Regions from separate parts of the Bacillus sp. 2175 genome, predicted to be linked through region 2. Evidence: riboswitches for the same ligand, from Rfam matches in the RefSeq annotation. Region 2 holds a riboswitch; each other region holds the start of a gene.
The links. A riboswitch is a leader RNA that binds a small molecule or an ion and turns the genes downstream of it on or off. The one in region 2 is predicted to bind thiamine pyrophosphate.
Positions count from the first base shown of each region.

Region 1 (6,922 bases), 450 kb from region 2:
CTGGGTACATCTCTTCTTTGCCTTATAAACAACAGAAGCCCCATTTGCTACCGTCTTAGCAAATGGGGCTTCTTCTATAATAAAGTTAGGTACTACAGTGTGATCAATCAAGTAAAGAGGTGTAACATGTTATTGATATAAATGACTACCAGCTTCTTTAAATTCTTCTGCTTTCTCTTTCATTCCTTTTTCAATTGCTTCTTTCGTTTCTAAATCATTTTCTTTTGCATATTCACGAATATCATGTGAAATTCTCATACTACAAAACTTCGGTCCACACATTGAACAGAAGTGAGCTGTCTTTGCCCCTTCTGCAGGCAACGTTTCATCATGATATTCCATCGCACGTTCAGGATCTAAAGATAAATTAAATTGATCGCGCCAACGGAATTCGAAGCGTGCTTTTGAAAGTGCATCATCACGCTGATGAGCCGTTTTATGTCCTTTCGCAAGATCAGCCGCATGCGCTGCAATTTTGTACGTAATAACACCCGTGCGTACATCATCTTTGTTTGGCAAACCTAAATGTTCTTTCGGCGTTACATAACAAAGCATCGCTGTTCCAAACCAGCCAATCATAGCAGCTCCAATTGCAGATGTAATATGGTCATAACCTGGTGCAATATCTGTCGTTAGCGGCCCAAGTGTGTAAAACGGCGCGCCCTGACAAATATCAAGCTCTTTCTCCATATTCTCTTTAATTAAGTGCATCGGTACGTGTCCAGGTCCTTCAATCATAACTTGCACATCATGTTTCCAAGCAATTTTGGTTAATTCACCAAGTGTTTCAAGCTCAGAAAACTGTGCTTCGTCATTTGCATCTGCAATTGAACCTGGGCGTAATCCATCTCCAAGAGAGAACGAAACATCATACTGCTTCATAATTTCACAAATCTCTTCAAAATGAGTGTATAGGAAGTTTTCTTTATGATGGAATAAACACCACTGTGCCATAATCGAACCACCGCGCGAAACGATACCTGTCGTACGCTTTGCAGTAATTGGAATGTAACGAAGTAATACACCAGCGTGAATTGTAAAGTAATCTACGCCTTGCTCCGCCTGCTCAATTAACGTATCACGATATACTTCCCACGTTAAATCTTCTGCAATTCCGTTTACTTTTTCCAGCGCTTGATAGATCGGTACAGTTCCAACTGGTACAGGCGCGTTACGAATAATCCACTCACGCGTCGTATGAATATTTTTACCTGTAGATAAATCCATAATCGTATCCGCACCCCAGCGCGTTGCCCATGTCATCTTCTCTACTTCTTCTGCAATCGAAGAAGATACAGCTGAGTTTCCGATATTCGCGTTTACCTTCACATGAAAATTACGCCCGATGATCATCGGTTCAGCTTCTGGATGATTAATATTCGCTGGTAAAATAGCGCGGCCTTCTGCGATTTCCTTACGAACAAACTCCGGCTCTACCCCTTCACGAATCGCAACGTATTCCATCTCAGACGTAATAATGCCATTACGTGCATAGTGCATTTGCGTAACATTTGCACCTTGCTTTGCTCTAAGTGGCTGGCGATCCATTTGCGGGAAAACAGGTGTATGTTTCGAAGCTACTCTCACACCGTCATCCTCTGGTTTCACTTCACGCCCTTCGTATGCTTCTACATCACCACGCCCCATAATCCAAGAGTGGCGCGGCGTTGGAATTCCTTTTTCCAACTCGACCTTATACGCAGGATCTGTATAAGGACCGCTCGTATCATACACACGGATTGGTGGATTTGGAACGCCATTCGTTTCGCTTTGTTCAATCTCACGCATCGGCACTTTCATACCTTCTCGTGGTCCATCCACATATACTTTCTTACTCCCTGGTAAACTCGACTTCAATTCAATTTGCTCAGCTGAAACAGATTGTTTCATAAATTTTGTTGCCCCCCTGTTCGTGACAAGGACAAGATATGGCCAGCGCATGCCAAAATAAAAAGAGCCAGGTCCATAAAAAAATAAGGACCTGGCTCATAAAGACATCATTATGTAAAGCCGTTAACTTCCCTACGCTGGTACGAGCCAGATCAGGTCCAAAGGGTTAAGAAGTTCACGCGCTTCTCTCTCAGCCTACGCATACGTTAGGCACCCCTAGTTTATCACTGATTTAATTTTCAATACTTTCCCATCATACACGATAATCTGAAAAATGAAAAGTTTATTTCTTTTGCTCTTTACGGAATCATCCACGTTAAATAATACGCCTGCACATACGTCATAATACCAACAATAATTACGAAGAATAAGCTATGCTTCACTGTAAAACGGAACAAATCCGATTCTTTTCCAGCAAGACCAACCGCCGCACAAGCGATCGCAATCGACTGCGGGGAAATCATTTTCCCTGTTACACCGCCTGTTGTATTTGCTGCAACGAGAAGCACTTCAGATACGCCGACTTGCTGCGCTGTAATGGCTTGTAAATTTGAGAACAGTGCATTCGCAGACGTATCAGACCCTGTTAGGAATACGCCAATCCAGCCTAAGAATGGTGAGAAGAACGGGAATAGTCCACCAGTTCCGGCTAATGCTAACGCTAACGTGGAAGATAGACCAGAATAGTTTGCGATAAATGCAAACCCTAGTACGAATCCGATAGATAGAATTGGCATTTTTAATTCGCTTAACGTTTCTTTAAATGTCACTACTGCATCTTTTACATTCATTTTCAAAATAAACATGGAAATGATACAAGCAATTAAAATCGCTGTTCCAGTTGCCGATAATACATCAAACTTCAAAATTGCCTCGTAAGGCATTGGTTTATTTACAATTGGCTCTGCTTTCATTACTAAATTATGCAGACCTGGAATTTCAAACTTAAATACAAGACTTTCTAAAGCCCCTCCTGAAGCAAATAGTGCCTTAAAGAAACTTTGGCTCCAAATGACTACCATAACCGTTAATACGATAAATGGAGACCATGCTTTCACTACTTTTCCAAACGTTAATTTCGGCATCGATGCCGCTGTCGTTGTTACTGCTACTTCACTATTTGCTCGCCCGGATTGATAAATTTCTTTCGGCTGCCAAACTTTTAAGAACAGCGCTAAACTAATTAAACTTACAAGTGCTGATGTAATATCCGGAAGTTCTGGCCCTAAAAATGTCGCTGTAATGAACTGCGTAATCGCAAATGAACTACCCGCTACAAGTAACGCAGGCCACGTTTGTCGTATCCCTTTAAATCCATCCATTAAAAATACGATAAAGAATGGAACAAATAATGATAGGAACGGTAATTGATGCCCAGCCATTTGTCCAATTTTATGTGGATCAATACCTGTTACTTGTCCAGCAACTGTAATCGGAATTCCCATCGCTCCGAACGCCACTGGTGCAGTATTTGCAATTAAACAAAGACCTGCTGCGTATAAAGGATTTAACCCAAGACCCGCAAGAAGTGCTGCTGTAATCGCTACTGGTGCCCCAAATCCTGCCGCTCCTTCTAAAAATGCTCCAAATGAAAATCCAATTAAAATAACGAGTAGACGATGATCATTCGTAATCGATAATACCGATGCACGAATCACATCGAATTGACCTGTTTTTACAGAAATTTTATATAAAAATACCGACATAATGATAATCCAAGCAATTGGCCATAATCCGTACAAGAAACCATATCCGGTCGCTGCCATTGCCATCGTGAACGGCATTTTATAAGCGAATAACGCTACTAAAACTGTAAGTACAACTGTAATAAATCCTGCCACATACCCTTTCATGCGGAAAACTGCTAAAGCTAAGAAAAAAAAGATAATCGGAATAAGTGCGACCGCTGCCGAAATCCAAATGTTTCCGAATGGATCATAAACTTGTGTCCATGTGTTCATTGTTCTCTCCGATACGATAAACTTAACTAAATCTATACAATTCAATCAAATTTACACGAGTTAGTGCTTCATCGTGTTCTCGCAACCCCAAAGGGACGAGGGGTATAACACTCCACACGAGGCAGTATCGTTACCTCCTATTATCAAGCATTTATTTTACCCATCTTGATAAATTTATCGCAGCATTCAAATCTCTATCGTGATGGCTATTGCATGAAACACAACACCACTCACGTATTTTTATACTCCATTGTCCTTCTGGTTGAACTGAATGGTCGTATTTTACTCCGCAACATGAACAAATCTTGCTTGAGGCGAACCATTTATCAGCTTTTTCATACGCAATGCCGTACTTCTCGCACTTGTATGACAAACATTGAAAGAAGAAGTTTAATTTTTGAAAGGAAAGTGCCTTCGATAGTTTTTTGTTTTTTAACAGGTTTGAAATAGATAAGTCTTCCACAACAATCCTCATTGGTTTGGTTTTCACCAATTTAGCTGTTGCTTGATGGATATGGTTATTTCGGATATTCATAATTTTCCTAGATAACCGCAGGTGCTCAGCTTTCGCTTTTTCATATCCGGCAGACTGAATTTTCACACCTTTTTTAAATCTCCTAGACATATCTCTTTGCGCTGACTTTTTCCTTTTCAAAAGTTTTTTAACCTTAGCATCTTTGTTTATATTTCGTTCTTTCATACCATTAGAAGCTACAAAAAGTTCTTTTAAACCAACATCCACACCAATCGACTCATTCGTTAGTTCTTGTGATTCAAAGTCTTCTTGGAACCCTACACTAATCCACCAGTGACGACCATCAAAGGTAACTCGTGGATTGGATGGTTTTTTATTTCTTGGTAGTTGTTGGCTTGTTTTCACTTCTCCAATAGACTGAATATGAACGACTTTCTTTCCTATAACCAGTCTTTCATAATTGGCATAAAATCCTTGGATTAAATCTTTTTTGGATTTATAAGAAGTGTGATAACCATTTTTGTACTTTTTGAACGAATGTTTTCTCGCCGTATCAAAATCTTTTGAAGCCTGTTTGGGAACTTGTGCATTAATGTCTTTTAACCACTCATATCTCTTTCGCTTCTTGATCTTTGTAAATCGTTTCTGTAAAGCTAACTGTGAAACAGATTTTCCAAATAGCTTATAGTATCTATCACTCATTCTTTTACAATAGTTATAAGCAAATCTTGCAGCACCAGCATGGTTTCTAAGCACTTGTTCTTGCTCAGGCGTTGGAATCAGTCTGACTTTCTTCGCCAATATCATCAGAATGTAACTCCTTTAATGAAAGATTTGTTCTTCTGAATCGTAGCGTGTTCCACCAGCATTCTCCTGAGACTACCAGGATACAAACCTGTTAATTCCGATACTTGACTAACTCGTGAAAATTTCATTATTATTCTTAGCTCATTAAATCCAATGTAGCACATACGTTCTATGGATTCAATGAGGTTTGATAGATTTAATTAAATTTATCTCGTTCAACTAAGGGCGCAATTCCTTAGCCAGTTCTCTTATGAACTTCTCATATTTTCACATGAGCGCAGACTATATGTTTATCTCTTTAGAGATAGAGGATTTTTCCACCACCATAGGCTTGTGATGTACTCTCGTCAGTTATACGAGATAGTCGTTGAACGTTCATCTTATCCATTTTGACTTAGATGATTCGAGGCGGAAGACCCATTGTTCTAGTGTTTAGGATTTAACCTTGCACGATCTGATTGATTTTTTCTGCTTTCGCGACATTCACGCTCACCATTTCTGGTCACGTTGTAGTTCAATCAGCTTTAGGGATTGCCCGCAGTTAACCCTCACTACTAGCCAATCACTTGACTAGCAGGGCTTACTGATATATTTAATTAACTTTGGTTATAATTGGTTAAATAAATCGTAACAGTTAGTTACCCCCCTAAAGAATCCCCTTTTAAATAGAATAACCTCACCAATAGACTATCAGGTCATCATACCTTTAAGCCTAAAATAAAAAAACGTTCAAGAAAACGTTTTCAACAACTTTCATTTATACTGTACCATAACAATTTCTATTAAAAAAGATTTTTTTGAAAATTTTATTATTTAACAGAAAATCTTACAAAATCGTCACGTTCTTGTAATGTTCATCGATAGGAAGTTTGCCAAAATTATTGCATAATAATAGTATAACAACAGAAATTATTCATGAGGTGATATATATGAACGGAAATAAAATATTAGCTGCGTTATCATACTTTAGTGTACTATTTGCCCCTATCTTATTCCCTATTATCGTTTGGATTGTGGGAGACGCTGAAACAAAACCACATGCAAAACGTGCTCTATGGACACACATCATTCCAAGTATCGCTACATTCATTGGCGTAACTATTCTAGGAATTATGGGCCTTGGATCTGATCAACCAGACGTAACACTTGGAATTGGATCAATGATTGTCTTAGCTATTTGCGGAATCATCAGCTTATACTACTTCATCTGGAACATTGTAAAAGGCATTAAAGTGCTGAAAGCTTAATTTTAAACAAATGTTTGTTTAAAAAGGGCCCCTTGCAATTTGCAAGGGGCCCTTTTCCTAATTCGTTCACTTTATCTTCTGCGTTTCTTCTTTTTTCTCATCATTTTCTTTCGGCGCGTATTCACTTTATCCGCTATAATGTGGAGCGTACTTGCCACAACAATTCCCATTAAGAACGTTACAATTTCAACCTCATGCTTCTTCGCAATTTCTATTAAATTACCATCCAGTGCGACTACATTTAATAGTAATAAAAATGGAGAAAAAACGATTAACATGTACGCAATACGAATCACATCACCAAGTATAATCGTATGCGTAAAGAAAGATCGATGCGGCATTACTTTCTTATAAGGATACCAAAATATACGTAAGAAACCCCATTTGTTATAAGCATTACTGTACGTATCTAAATCTGGTGTTAAAAATGAAGTACCTACTAAAAAACCAATTGCAAAAGTTAATAAAAAATCAAAATTTGTTAATCCATACGAAAAGAGCAAAAACAAAACAACCGGAAGGGATATTAAGTTTATTTTCGT
Region 1 is NZ_CM173819.1:4,979,673-4,986,594, forward strand. Features, by position in the region: gene ACXKY9_RS26060 (arsenic transporter) at 1-28, shown strand, start outside; gene thiC (phosphomethylpyrimidine synthase ThiC) at 130-1,890, opposite strand; TPP riboswitch at 2,003-2,118, opposite strand; gene lldP (L-lactate permease) at 2,190-3,851, opposite strand; gene ACXKY9_RS26075 (RNA-guided endonuclease InsQ/TnpB family protein) at 4,003-5,133, opposite strand; gene ACXKY9_RS26080 (magnetosome magnetite crystal formation protein family) at 6,063-6,380, shown strand; gene ACXKY9_RS26085 (metal-binding protein) at 6,452-6,922, opposite strand, start outside.
Region 1: linked by a shared signal. The riboswitch ahead of thiC (phosphomethylpyrimidine synthase ThiC) and the one ahead of thiT (energy-coupled thiamine transporter ThiT) in region 2 are both predicted to bind thiamine pyrophosphate.

Region 2 (6,922 bases):
GAGGTGCCTATTATTATGCTGACGGCGCGTGTAGATGAAGACGATACGTTACTTGGTTTTGAACTTGGAGCAGATGACTATGTGACGAAGCCGTATAGTCCTCCAATTTTATTAGCAAGAGCGAAACGATTATTAGAAAGTAGAAAAGCATCGAAGAAACCTTTAGAGAACGAAGATGATACGTTATCGATTCATGGCATCCATGTCCATTTTCCGTCGCGTACTGTTACTGTTGATGAGGCAGATGTTAGTTTAACGCATACGGAGTTTGAAATATTGGTGTATTTCATGAAAAATCAAGGAATCGTTTTAACGCGAGAGCAACTCATTTCAAGAATTTGGGGATATGAATTTGCTGGCGATGATCGAACGGTGAATAGCCATATTCGTAATTTAAGAAATAAATTAGGAGAGAAAGCAAAGTATATTACAACTGTAGTACGAACTGGTTATAAATTTGAGGGGAATGTATGAAGAAAGGAATTGTACTAAAATTATTTACTCTTACAACAGCATTATGTATGTTGATTTTAGCGACGATATTTATTGGACAAACGATATTTTTTAAACAATATTATGCGAATCGAAAAGTGGAAGATATTAAAGTGAATTTAAATTCTTTTGAGAAGAATTATTTAAATTATGCAGGAAATGCAGAAGAAATTCAGAAACTAGAGCAAGACTTTTTAAGAGAAAATAATACGTGGATTACGACATTAGATAAGAACGGGAATTTAAAACATGCAGATGATTTTTATTTTGAAGTAACGATAGATCGTAGGCAACAAAAGAGCTTTGGACAACAAATATTTAAAATTCCCTTAGGTAATCTCGTCAATATAGAGGAAATTGATAATAAATTATCAGAGCAGTTTTTAGGGCAAGAAATTTATTTTTCTGGAGTGAGAAAAGAAGATAGTTTTATTCCATTCTCTTTTTCTTTATCTAAGCAGAATTTAAGTGGATCTAATAAACCGTTAGAAAAAGCATTTAATGAGAAAATGAGCAAATTAAATGAGGAGAAAAAGAGAGCAGTTGAGGAACAACTTGTTAAGGAAAAGAAACCAGCTGTTCAGGAGCAAGCTGCTCAGGAATTAGGCGTTTACATAGGAGGACGTGTTACAAAAGTACAGTTACCAGATGTAAAAGGTCCTGTGAATCCAATTTATAAAAATGGCATCTTCTTAGATAGCATAAAAGAATTTCAAACTAATTTATTATTAAAAGAGAGCAAGCCCATACAATATACAACACAAACAATGGACTATGAAAAAAATGATATTAAATATAAATTATTAATCAAGCCAATAGAAAAAGACGGATCAGTAACATATATTTATGCGATGGCTTCTTTACAGCCCGTAGATGAAGCTGTACAAATGGTGCAAGATTATTACATCTATATCATTGCATTTGTAGTCGTTCTTATTTTGTTAGCTTCGTTCTATTACTCAAAACAAATTGCCAAACCGTTATTAAAAATAAATGATACGACGAAGAAAATAGCACAATTAGATTTTACAGAAAAAATACCGATTACTTCAAAAGATGAAATTGGAGATTTGTCGAAAAATATTAATGTGCTATCAAATAAACTCCATTCACATATTGGACAGTTAGAAGAAGATATTGAAAAGGAAAGAAAGTTAGAAAATACACGGAAAGAATTCATTTCTGGTGTTTCGCATGAATTAAAAACACCGCTAAGTATTATGAAAAGTTGTATTTCCATTTTAAAAGACGGGGTAGCTGAGCATAAAAAAGAGTATTATTTTCAAGCGATGGAGAGAGAAGTAGACAAAATGGATACTTTAATTTTGGATATGCTTGAGCTAGCTAAATTTGAATCTGGTACATATAAAATGAAAAAGTCTGCGTTTTATATTGATACAGTAATTGAAGATATATGTGAACATCTATCTGTGGAAATAGAGAAAAAAGAACTTCATGTTCATAAAAATATACATTCATTTGAAGTGATTGCAAATCAAGGCCGGATTGAACAAGTCATCGTTAACTTCATTACGAATGCCATACGTTATACACCAAATAAAGAAGATATTATTATTTCTGCAATAGATGAGAAGGATCGTATAAAAGTTTGTATTGAAAATAAAGGTACTCACATTGAAGAAGAACAATTAGATAAAATTTGGGATCGTTTTTATCGCGTGGATACAGCTCGTCAGCGTTCACAAGGTGGGACGGGACTGGGGCTTGCTATTTCTAAAAATATTTTAGAATTACACGATGCTGAATATGGAGTGAAAAATACAGAAGACGGTGTATTATTTTACTTTTACTTACCGAAAAAAGCGTAGATAATGCATGCTACGCTTTTTTTAATTTATTTTCATATTATCTTTACCTAATCTTTATTTTTAAGCGATATAATCTGGTTAGAAAATGAGGTTATGTAAGGAGTCGATGAACCGTGCATAGCAATTGGCTAAGTATAATGGTATTTATTTTCTTTTGCGCATTTATTGTATTTTTAATTAATATTACGATATGAAAAAAGAGCGCTCATTAAGCGCCCTTTTTTTGTGTATTCATTTGATAAGCACTGATGCTTTTGAATAAGCGTGGGGAAGTGAGGAATAAAAATATAAGTAAAACTGTACATAAAATAAAAGAACCAAGCATTGTACTTCCATTTACGATTAATGAATATAACACAGCTGATTGACCTTTCGGCGCATATTGTCCCCAGAAAATAATACCGGCAATAAAGTGACAGAAATAGCGAGCAAAGCTACCGACAAATGTAGCAAGGATAATGTAAACAAGGATTTTCTTACCATGGTTTTGTTTTGCTGAAGGTTTTTCATTGCGACTACCTAAACTTGAATGTTCTTCACTATTTTCATTAGACGTTAAAAGTGCTTTTTGAATTGGACGATAGAATAAGCCAGCAAATCCGATAAAAGCAAAGGCAATGAAGTACTCAATGAATGCTTGAACAGGTGTTAAAATATAAGCATCCCCCACGACTATTTGTAATAGTCCCCAAACTAAACCACCTAAGAAAGCTGATTTAAAGCCCCAGCGGTAAGCGATAATAAAAATAGGAATCATAGCGAATGAGATAGAACCGCCTGTTGGAAGTTTAAGTGATAATGGTAAAATATCGATAATCATGGCGAAGGCTGCAAGAATAGCAGATTCGATCATCGCTTGTAAATTAGTGTTACGCATGTTGTCTCCCCCTAAATCCAAGTTGTACAAAAAAGAATAGATATCATAGGAGGATACGAAATACGTAAATAAAAATGAGGTATGTATTTCGGACGTTTGCACAATCCCTGCGTTAGCATTAACTAACAGGTTCGAAGGGTCGGAACGAAGTGTTCCCTCTCAGCGGCATGGCTCCCCCAGTGATAACGAGATTCTTTATTTGCTATTGTTTATTGTAAGCGAAATGGATGAGAATGGCAAACGAATACAGTATGACAATAATTGAAATAGAATTGTAGCGAAATGTTAATAAATATGAAGCAAAAGGGTATAGTACAAGAGAAATTGGGTGTGGTATAATTTTTTTGAAAATAATTATCATTCTCTTCTGAGGGGGAAGGTTATGAGTTTAGTAGATATTAAAATTGGAGAGAAAGTGTTAGTAAAAAGTATTCAGTCTTTAGATCAGCTATTAAAGCGTAGACTAGCTGCTTTCGGTCTTGCTGAAGGAAGCGAACTTCGCCTGAAACAGAAAGCGATGTTTAAAGGTCCTTGTACATTGGAGTGTCGTGGACAGTTAATTAGTATTCGTCATTGTGACGCGAAAATGATAAAGGTGGAATTAGCGTGAATAAGGTAGCTTTGCTAGGGAATCCGAATACAGGGAAGACATCATTATTTAATGCACTTACTGGTTCTTATGAGTATGTAGGAAACTGGAGCGGTGTAACAGTAGAAAAGAAGGTTGGTAAATTAAAAGATAGACAAGGAACATTAATTGATTTACCAGGTGTTTATGATTTAAATCCAGTTTCACGTGATGAAGGTGTTGTAACAAACTTTCTATTAACAGAAGAATTTAATCATATGTTAAATATCGTAGATTCCTCGCAGTTTGAAAGAAATATGCATTTAACGTTGCAGTTACTTGAATTTGGTAAGCCAGTCTCAATTGGTTTAAACATGGTTGATGTGGCGAAGCAAAGAGGAATTGTCATTGATGTAAAACGATTATCAGAACTATTAGGTGTAACAGTCGTTCCTGTTGTTGCAAGGAGTGGAAAAGGCTGTGAAGAACTGCTTACGACTCTTAAAGAAAATGACAAAAAAGAGAAAAAGCCATTCCTTATTTCATATGGTGTACAAATGGATGAAGGAATTGGAGAAGTAATTGCTCTTTTAGAGACAGTGAATTACGAGCATCCGAGATGGTTAGCACTTCAATTTTTAAGCAATAACGAAGTAGTAGAAAAAGAAATGAAAGCATTACCAATTTATAAGGAACTCATAGCCATTCGATCTCGCTTAGAAGGAAAACTTGATTGTACGTTAGAAGAGCACATTTACAAAACTCGTGAAGCGTATATTGAAAAGTTAAAAACAAATGTTATGAAGCATGAGAAAGAAGGAAAAATTCCTTTTTCAGAAAAAATTGATAGATTAATTACACATAAAATTTTAGGACTTCCAATCTTTTTAGCAGTTATGTTTTTTATTTTTCAGGTTACGTTTACGTGGATTGGTACACCTTTATCTGATATGTTAGATGAGTTTTTTGGTGGCCAGCTTACGGATTGGGTGACGGCTGGACTTACAAGTATTGGAGCTTCTCATTTTATTCAAGCACTCGTTACAGAAGGTATTATTGCCGGTGTTGGTGCTGTATTAGTATTCGTACCACAAATCTTTGCACTATTCTTTTTCATTTCATTATTAGAAGACTCAGGGTATATGGCGCGAATTGCAGTTGTTATGGATAGAATTATGGAGTTTTTCGGCTTAAACGGAAAAGCTTTTATTCCGATGATTATCGGTTTTGGATGTAACGTTCCAGGTATTATGGCTGCGAGAACGATTGAACAGGAGAAAGAACGTTTACTTACCATTTTAGTAACACCATTTATGTCTTGTTCAGCACGATTACCTGTATATGCATTATTTGCGGGCGTATTCTTCCCGCATAGTCAGGCGACTGTTGTATTTTCTTTATATGTTGCAGGGATTGTTCTTGCGTTATTAGTTACAAAAATTATGTCTCTTACGATTTTGAAAGCGGAAAAGTCTATTTTCGTAATTGAATTACCGCCTTACCGTGTGCCACAAGCGAAAACATTATGGCTGAGCACGTGGGAGAAAGGAAAAGGATTTGTTCGTAAAGCTGGTACATTCATCTTTGGTGGTTCGGTTGTCATTTGGTTATTAAACTATGCAGGTCCATCAGGATTTGGTGTTGATATGGGAGACAGTTACTTAGCGATGATTGGTGGATTTATCGCACCGCTATTCGCACCGCTCGGCTTTGGAACGTGGCAAGCTGCAGCATCCCTTTTAACAGGATTTTTAGCGAAGGAAGTTGTCGTTTCTACAATGGCAATTATTTATGCAGTTAAAGAAGATGTGCTTGGAAATGTAATGGGAGTACATTATACAGCATTATCAGCTTATGCATTTATGTTCTTTATTTTATTATATGTTCCGTGTTTAGCGACGGTAGCTGTTATTAAACGTGAAACAGGATCAGCGAAATGGACGATTTTCTCAGTCGTTTATCCACTCGTAGTTGCTTATGTATTAACGCTCATTATATATCAAGTTGGATCCTTACTCGGATTCTAGAAGGAGATGTATTACGATGATGGTCAATATTATAATTGGAGCTATCATTTTTGGTTATGCAGCATACACGTTAGTTAATTTTGTAAAGAGAAGTAAAAAGGGAAAATGCGCAGCATGTTCTTTAAATAAGTCATGTCAGTCGAAAACTTGTAGTCCAGATATGGAACAAGTTGCTCATAATAAATAGAAAAAAGCTTTGCGAATGTCGCAAAGCTTTTTTGTTTTACTTTTTAATTTTTACAAGTTGAGAAGCTTCGACGCCGTTGTAACCAGGGAATTCTTTACTTGGGTCTTTATCAAATTTTAATACACCTACAGATTTTTCATCACCTTTTACATTGTTGTAAGTTGCGTCATCGACAATCGCATACATATCTGTATATGCACGGCCACTTCCGATAATTGTGTTGCCTTCATATTTTAATTTCGCTCCATCAAGTGTAGCATTTTTTACTTTTTCTTTTGCAAATAATACACCTTGTTCTGTTGTTATAGCTGGTAATTTATCAAGTGGTTTCGTGTTGTCTTTTTCATCAACTTTGCTAAGTAACTCTTTTTTCACTAGTTCCTCACCAGTTTTCTTATCCATTACAAGAACTTTTTTACCATCTAATGTTGTCATTTTCATTTTATAGAAGTCTTTTTCTTTCACTTCTTTTTTGTTTTTATCTGTAATTTGCTGAACTTGTTCTTCTGAGCCGTACAGTACAAAACCGTTCGCTTTCTCTCCTAATAAAGAACAACCTGATAATGCTCCAAGTGAAATTGCTGCTGCTAATCCGATTCCTACTAATTTTTTCATGATGATTTCTCCTTTTATATGTTTTATATTAAATACAATTTTTGTATTATTGCTTACAAGTGAAGAAGCTTGTTTGTTGCTTCTGGTATTAGTGTATAAGAAATATTAGAATGCAACTATCGAGTTAGCTTACAGTAACATTACACTTATGTAATTTAGTGAAATTGCACAAAAGTAAGTTAATTTCAAAGAGGAATAATGAGAATATATTAGAAATACAATATTGTATATAGAATGTCATATTATAATGGATGTATTTTGGAAATAACATGTAAGGACATATTAGTTTTGTTATAATAAACACATAGGCTGTAAAAATGAATATTC
Region 2 is NZ_CM173819.1:4,526,748-4,533,669, reverse strand. Features, by position in the region: gene ACXKY9_RS23545 (response regulator transcription factor) at 1-474, shown strand, start outside; gene ACXKY9_RS23540 (sensor histidine kinase) at 471-2,321, shown strand; gene thiT (energy-coupled thiamine transporter ThiT) at 2,530-3,198, opposite strand; TPP riboswitch at 3,285-3,386, opposite strand; gene ACXKY9_RS23530 (FeoA family protein) at 3,581-3,808, shown strand; gene feoB (ferrous iron transport protein B) at 3,805-5,793, shown strand; gene ACXKY9_RS23520 (FeoB-associated Cys-rich membrane protein) at 5,810-5,980, shown strand; gene ACXKY9_RS23515 (lipoprotein BA_5634 family protein) at 6,017-6,595, opposite strand.

Region 3 (6,922 bases), 1.3 Mb from region 2:
GATAAAGCTGTAAATGATTACAGTAGATTAAAAACGGAGCTTGAAAAAGCAAGAGAAGACTTAAGTAACAAAGGTGTTAACGGATTAGATTCTACAAAAGTAGCCTTAAATGATTTGAATGGGCAGTTCAAAGCAAGTTGGAATTTAGTTAATGACATGATTCCAGTTCTGGAAAGTACAAATAAAGTGTTAGCTGATGTGAATAGTGATAAAAATCTTAATGGTACAATTTCTAAGTTAAATAAAGCAAAAGATGGTTTGCAAAAAGGAATGGATTTAACTGATAAAGGAATTGACGCTATTAATAAAGGTCAAAAACCAGCAGCTGATGTTATTGAAAGTATTAATCAAGTGTCTAAAAGTGTTTCGGGCCAAATTGGTGACATTTTAGCTAAATATGACTCAGAAATCACTCCAAATTTCAATGCAGCAATTGCTCGCACAAAAGAGATGTCTAAAAATACATCTCAAATTTTAAAAGAGGCAGACAAAAAGCTTCCAGATGTTAAAAAATTACTAGAAGATTCATCAAAAGGTTTAGTAGATGGTAAAAAGAAATTAGCAGACATTAAAGCTGAAATGCCAGCTACTGAGAAAAAGATTAAAGAATTAGCAGATAAAATTCGTGATTTTGAATCTGAAGAGGATTTAAAAGACATCATACGCTTATTGAAAAACGATGTTGAGAAGCAAAGTGATTACTTTGCGAATCCAGTAAATTTAAAAGAAAATAAATTATTTGCGATGCCGAACTACGGTTCAGCGATGTCACCATTCTATACAGTGCTTGCATTATGGGTAGGCGCATTATTAATGGTTTCATTATTAACGGTAGAAGTACACGAAGAGGGCGCGAATTATAAGAGCCATGAAATTTACTTCGGACGTTTATTAACATTCTTAACGATAGGTCTTTCACAAGCGTTTATCGTATCGATGGGAGATATATTCTTACTCGGTACGTACGTAGTCGATAAGTTCTGGTTTGTGTTATTTAGTTTATTTATTGGTGGAGTCTTCGTTTGTATCGTATACTCACTCGTTTCTATTTTCGGAAACGTTGGGAAATCGATGGCGATTATTTTACTTGTACTACAAGTAGCAGGATCGGGCGGAACATTCCCAATCCAAATGACACCAGCGTTCTTCCAAGCGATTTATCCGTTCTTACCATTCACATACGCAATTAGCGCAATTCGTGAAACAGTTGGTGGAATGCTTTGGGATATCGTAACGCGAGATTTACTTGTGTTAAGTGCTTTCGTAGTAGTTATGATTGTTGCTGCGTTATTACTGAAAACACCAATTAACAAATCAAGTGAAAAATTTGTTGAGAATGCAAAAGGAAGTAAAATCATTCACTAAAATAAAAGGTTCCTACCGATAGAGGTAGGAACCTTTTTGTTTAATCAAATTTTAATTTTTTTAATGCTTCCGCGAATGGGTTATTTAATGGTTCTTCTTCTTTTTTCTGTTGTTTCATATATTTTTGAACGTCGCGTTTATCGGCTTTGTTTCCAGATTCTTTTTTACGTCGCTCTTGGAATGTTGATAATTTCTCGCGATAGCCACATTTACATGCGAAAATTTGGCCTGCACCCTCACCACGTAATTCTAGTTTCTTTTTACATTGCGGACAGCGAGCATTTGTTGTACGAGATACATTTTTACGATGACCACATTCACGGTCTTGGCATACGAGCATTTTCCCCTTTTTTCCATTTACTTCTAGCATTGGTTTACCGCAATCTGGACAAGACTTCGTTGAAATGTTGTCATGTTTATATTTCTTATCACTCGATTTAATTTCAGCAACAATTTCTTTCGTATAGTTCTTCATTTCCGAAATGAATACTTCTTTCTTTAATTTTCCTTTTGCAATTGCTTCAAGTTTTTGTTCCCACTCACCAGTTAGTGTAGGTGATTTTAATTCTTCTGGTACTAAATCAAGTAATTGACGACCTTTTGATGTAATGTGAATATCTTTACCACGTTTTTCAATTAAGAAAGAATTGAAAAGTTTGTCGATAATATCTGCACGTGTCGCTACAGTACCTAATCCACCAGTCGATTTTAACGTATCAGCAAGTTGTTTATTTTGCGTATCCATATATTTTGTAGGATTCTCCATTGCTGAAAGTAAAGTTGCTTCATTAAAGCGTGCAGGTGCTTTCGTTTGACCTGATGTTTGCATAAGTAACTTTACAGTTAATGTATCGCCCTTTTCAATGTGAGGTAGAATCTGCTCTTTTACGTCATCAGTTACATCATCGTCTTCAAATCGATTTTCGTATACTTCCTTCCAACCAGCATGTAAAATCGTTTTTCCGCGTGCAATGAATGTTTCATTGCCGACCTTTGTGCGTAACGTTAGTTGTTCGTATTCGAATGCTGGGAATAAAACAGCTAAGAAACGTTTTACAACTAAATCATAAATTTTGCGTTCTTTATCTGTGAATGCTGCGAAGTTAACGTATCCTTCTGTTGGAATAATCGCATGATGATCGCTTACTTTACTATCATCAACAAATGATTTGTTAGGTTTGATAGGCTTTTGTAATACTTTATGTGCGAAGGGACGGTATTCTCCAACACCACATGCTTTTAGACGTTCTGGAAGTGTTCCAACGATATCAGATGAAATGTAGCGTGAATCTGTACGAGGGTACGTTAGTACTTTATGCTGTTCATACAATTTTTGCATAATATTTAATGTTTCTTTAGCAGAGTAACCGAACTTTTTATTTGCATCACGTTGCAATTCAGTTAAATCGTAAAGACCAGGAGAGAATGACTTCTTCTGTTTCTTATCAATTTCCACAACAGTAGCATTTTGTTTATCTAAACTTTTTACAATACCATCGATTTTTTCTTTATTAAAACTACGGCTATTGCCATTTGCATCTTGCCAAGTAAGTTTGAGCTTCTCCATTGTTTGAGCTTCGATGCCGTAGTAAGTTTGAGCTTTGAAGTTCTTTATTTCATCCTCACGACTAGCAATCATAGCAACAGTAGGGGTTTGTACACGGCCGCAATTTAACTGGGCATTAAAGCGAGTCGTTAAAGCACGAGTTGCATTAAGACCGATATACCAGTCAGCTTCTGAACGTGCAACTGCTGAAGCGTATAAATTGTCATAGGCTTTACCTGGTTTTAAATTTGCAAAACCATCTTTAATTGCTTTATCGGTTACAGAAGAAATCCATAAACGTTTGATTGGTTTATTTAGCTTAACTTTATCGATAATCCAGCGTGCGACTAATTCCCCTTCACGTCCAGCGTCTGTTGCTACAATAATTTCATTTACATCTTTTCTAAGTAGCTGACTTTTTACAGCATTAAATTGTTTACCAGTTTGTTTAATAACCGTTAATTTCAAACGCTCAGGTAGCATCGGTAAATCTTCTAAATTCCACTTTTTATATTTCACATCATAACTTTCTGGATCTGCTAATGTAACGAGATGACCTAAAGCCCAAGTTACAATATATTTACTACCCTCAAGATAGCCGTTTCCTTTTTTATCACACTTCAGTACACGAGCAATATCTCGTGCAACGGAAGGTTTTTCAGCGATTACAACGCTTTTTGACATATTAAAAACATCCTTTCAAATTTCCATAAGTTAAATATAGCATACATCTTCTTGAGATTCAGTTTCGCTCCATATTTGATCGGTTTTTAGTGGGATGAACAAAACACTCACTGATTAAAGTTTCACTTGATTATGTTTATTGTTATATAGGTTGCTTCTATATTAAATAGAAAAGTAAAGAACTTGTTATTTTACTAGAATAAGAGTAGACTTTGAAGTAGATGAATAATAAGCACATGGGAGTTTGTGGATACAAACTGAGAGTATGACTACTAGTCCGTCATTGACCATTTGAACCTGTTGGATAATGCCAGCGTAGGGAGAGTGTAAAAGCACATGTTCAGGCACTTTGCGTACGCGCAAAGTGTCTTTTTGTGTATCTCCCATCATTATAGTTAGGAGATGAAAAGGATGAATATGAAAGAAATTAGTAAAGTAGTGGATTTGGTGAGAGAATCTAATCCGCTCGTTCATAATATTACAAATGTTGTTGTAACAAATTTTACTGCTAACGGTTTGTTGGCACTTGGGGCATCGCCTGTAATGGCGTATGCAAAAGAAGAAGTAGCAGAAATGGCTAGCATTGCTGGAGCGTTAGTATTAAATATGGGGACACTTCGTCCTGAAGAAGTAGAAGCGATGTTACTTGCGGGTAAATCAGCAAATGCGAACAATGTGCCAGTACTATTTGATCCAGTTGGTGCAGGAGCAACTTCATATCGAACAGAAGTTGCGAGACATATTCCGGCTGAAATCGATTTAGCAATTATCCGCGGAAATGCAGCTGAAATAGCAAATGTTATTAATGAGAAATGGGAAATTAAAGGGGTAGACGCTGGTACTGGAAATGGCAATATTGTAAGTATTGCAAGGCAGGCAGCAGATGAACTAAATACAGTTGCGGTCATTACTGGAAAAGAAGATGTTGTTACAGATGGAGAGAGAACTATTGTTATTCGAAATGGTCACCCTATTTTAACGAAAGTTACGGGAACAGGTTGTTTACTAACTTCTGTAATAGGAGCATTTGTAGCAGTGGAAAAAGATTATGTTAAAGCAGCAGTAGCCGCATTAACGTTTTATGGTGTAGCTTCGGAACTGGCAGCTGCTAAGGCGGTAGAAAAAGGGCCTGGTAGTTTCCAAATTGAATTTTTAAATCAATTAGCGAATACAACTTCAGGTGATATTGAGAAGTATGGGAAGATTGTGGAGTTAGAGTAAGAGGGAGTGAAAGAAATGGCACGCATTGAAATAGATAAAATGTCTAAGCTATTGCAAGTGTATTTTATTATGGGAAGTAATAACTGCACGAGGGATCCTTTAGCTGTATTGAAAGAAGCGTTAGATGGTGGAGTGACACTTTTTCAGTTTCGCGAGAAGGGGGAAGGTTCTTTAATCGGAGAAGATAGAGTGCGCTTTGCAAAAGAATTGCAGACGCTTTGTAAGGAATATAGTGTTCCTTTCATTGTAAATGATGATGTAGAATTAGCCATTGAATTAGATGCAGATGGTGTTCATGTTGGACAAGATGATGAAGGAATTACATCTGTTCGTGAAAAAATGGGAGATAAAATTATCGGCGTATCTGCTCATACAATTGAAGAAGCACGTTTTGCAATCGAAAATGGAGCGGATTATTTAGGTGTTGGTCCTATTTTCCCAACGAGTACGAAAAAAGATACGAAAGCGGTTCAAGGAACGAAAGGATTAGCTTATTTTAGAGAACAAGGAATTACAGTGCCAATCGTTGGTATTGGTGGGATTACAATTGAAAATACAGCGGCAGTTATAGAGGCGGGTGCGGACGGTGTTTCAGTTATTTCAGCAATTAGTTTAGCGGAATCTGCGTATGAAAGTACGAGAAAATTAGTTGAAGAAGTAAAGAGAAGTTTGTAGGGAAGGAAGTGTAGTATTTTAAGTGCTACATGAAGAAATAGACTGCCCAAAATTTAAACAAATATTTGATTAAAAAAGCACAAACCTTTTTAAATAAAGGTTTGTGCTTTTTCTTTAAAACATAATTGAAATTAAGAGCATTCCAATGCCGATAGAAGTAAATGTTGCAATTAGGCCCGGAATCATAAAACTATGATTTAATACGTATTTACCGATACCTGTTGTACCAGTACGGTCAAAGTTAATGGCAGCAACGATTGTTCCATAGTTTGGAATGAAGAAATATCCATTTACTGCAGGGAACATCGCAATCAGTAGCGCTGGTGGAATACCAAGAGATAGTCCAAGTGGCATTAAGGCACGAACTGTTGCTGCTTGGCTGTACAGTAAAATAGATAGAATGAATAGTGCGATAGCAAATAGCCAAGGTGCACTTGTTACTAAATGCTGAATCGATCCTTGAATCATATTTAAGTTTCCATTAAAGAAAGTATCTCCCATCCAAGCGATACCGAAAATAGCAACAACTGCTGTTGCTCCTGCTTTAAAGACGTTACCAGATACAATGCTTTCTACATTTGGTTTACAGAAAATAATAATAAGAGCCGCGATAGTTAACATAACCATCTCAATTGTGTTCGGCATGGAAAGACGGGCTAACTTCCCATCAACTATCCATCCTGGACGAAGTGCTTCAAATGAACCAAGAAGTACAACAAGGAAGGTTCCTACAAGGAAAAGGATAACTGATAATTTTGCGCCCTTTACACCTACAAATTCTTTTTTCTCTTCAAGCTTAGGAATTAATCCTTCTTTTAATCGTTTTAAGTATTCAGGGTCTTCATTTAATTCTTTTCCCATCTTACTAGCAACAAATGCAGCTATCATACAAGCGATGAAAGTAGAAGGGATACTTACTTTTAAAATATCTAATAAGGTGATTTTATAGTCAGCTAACATTGCTAAAAGTGCAACTGTTGCAGCTGATATAGGACTAGCTGTAATTGCTTGTTGGGAAGCAATTACGGCAATTGACATTGGTCGTTCTGGTCTAATTCCGGATTCGCGAGAGACTTCAGCGATAACAGGAAGTACAGAATAAGCAACGTGACCAGTTCCTGCACAAAGTGTAAATAAATAAGTAACAATTGGAGCAAAGAATGTAATGCGTTTTGGATTTTTTCGTAATGCCTTTTCAGCTAGATGAACAAGGTAGTCCATTCCTCCAGCGGCTTGCAAAGCACCAGCAGCTGTAATTACTGCCAAAATCATAAGCATTACATCGATAGGAGGCGCCGTTGGTTGTAAGTGGAAGACAAAAACGAGTATTGCCATACCAACTCCACCCATTACTCCTAAACCAACTCCGCCTAGGCGTGCACCAATAAAAATACAGAGTAACAAGGTAAGAAATTGTAGCCAAAACATGAT
Region 3 is NZ_CM173819.1:512,267-519,188, forward strand. Features, by position in the region: gene ACXKY9_RS02875 (YhgE/Pip domain-containing protein) at 1-1,365, shown strand, start outside; gene topB (DNA topoisomerase III) at 1,406-3,595, opposite strand; TPP riboswitch at 3,822-3,934, shown strand; gene thiM (hydroxyethylthiazole kinase) at 4,007-4,816, shown strand; gene thiE (thiamine phosphate synthase) at 4,832-5,491, shown strand; gene ACXKY9_RS02895 (anaerobic C4-dicarboxylate transporter family protein) at 5,606-6,919, opposite strand.
Region 3: linked by a shared signal. The riboswitch ahead of thiM (hydroxyethylthiazole kinase) and the one ahead of thiT (energy-coupled thiamine transporter ThiT) in region 2 are both predicted to bind thiamine pyrophosphate.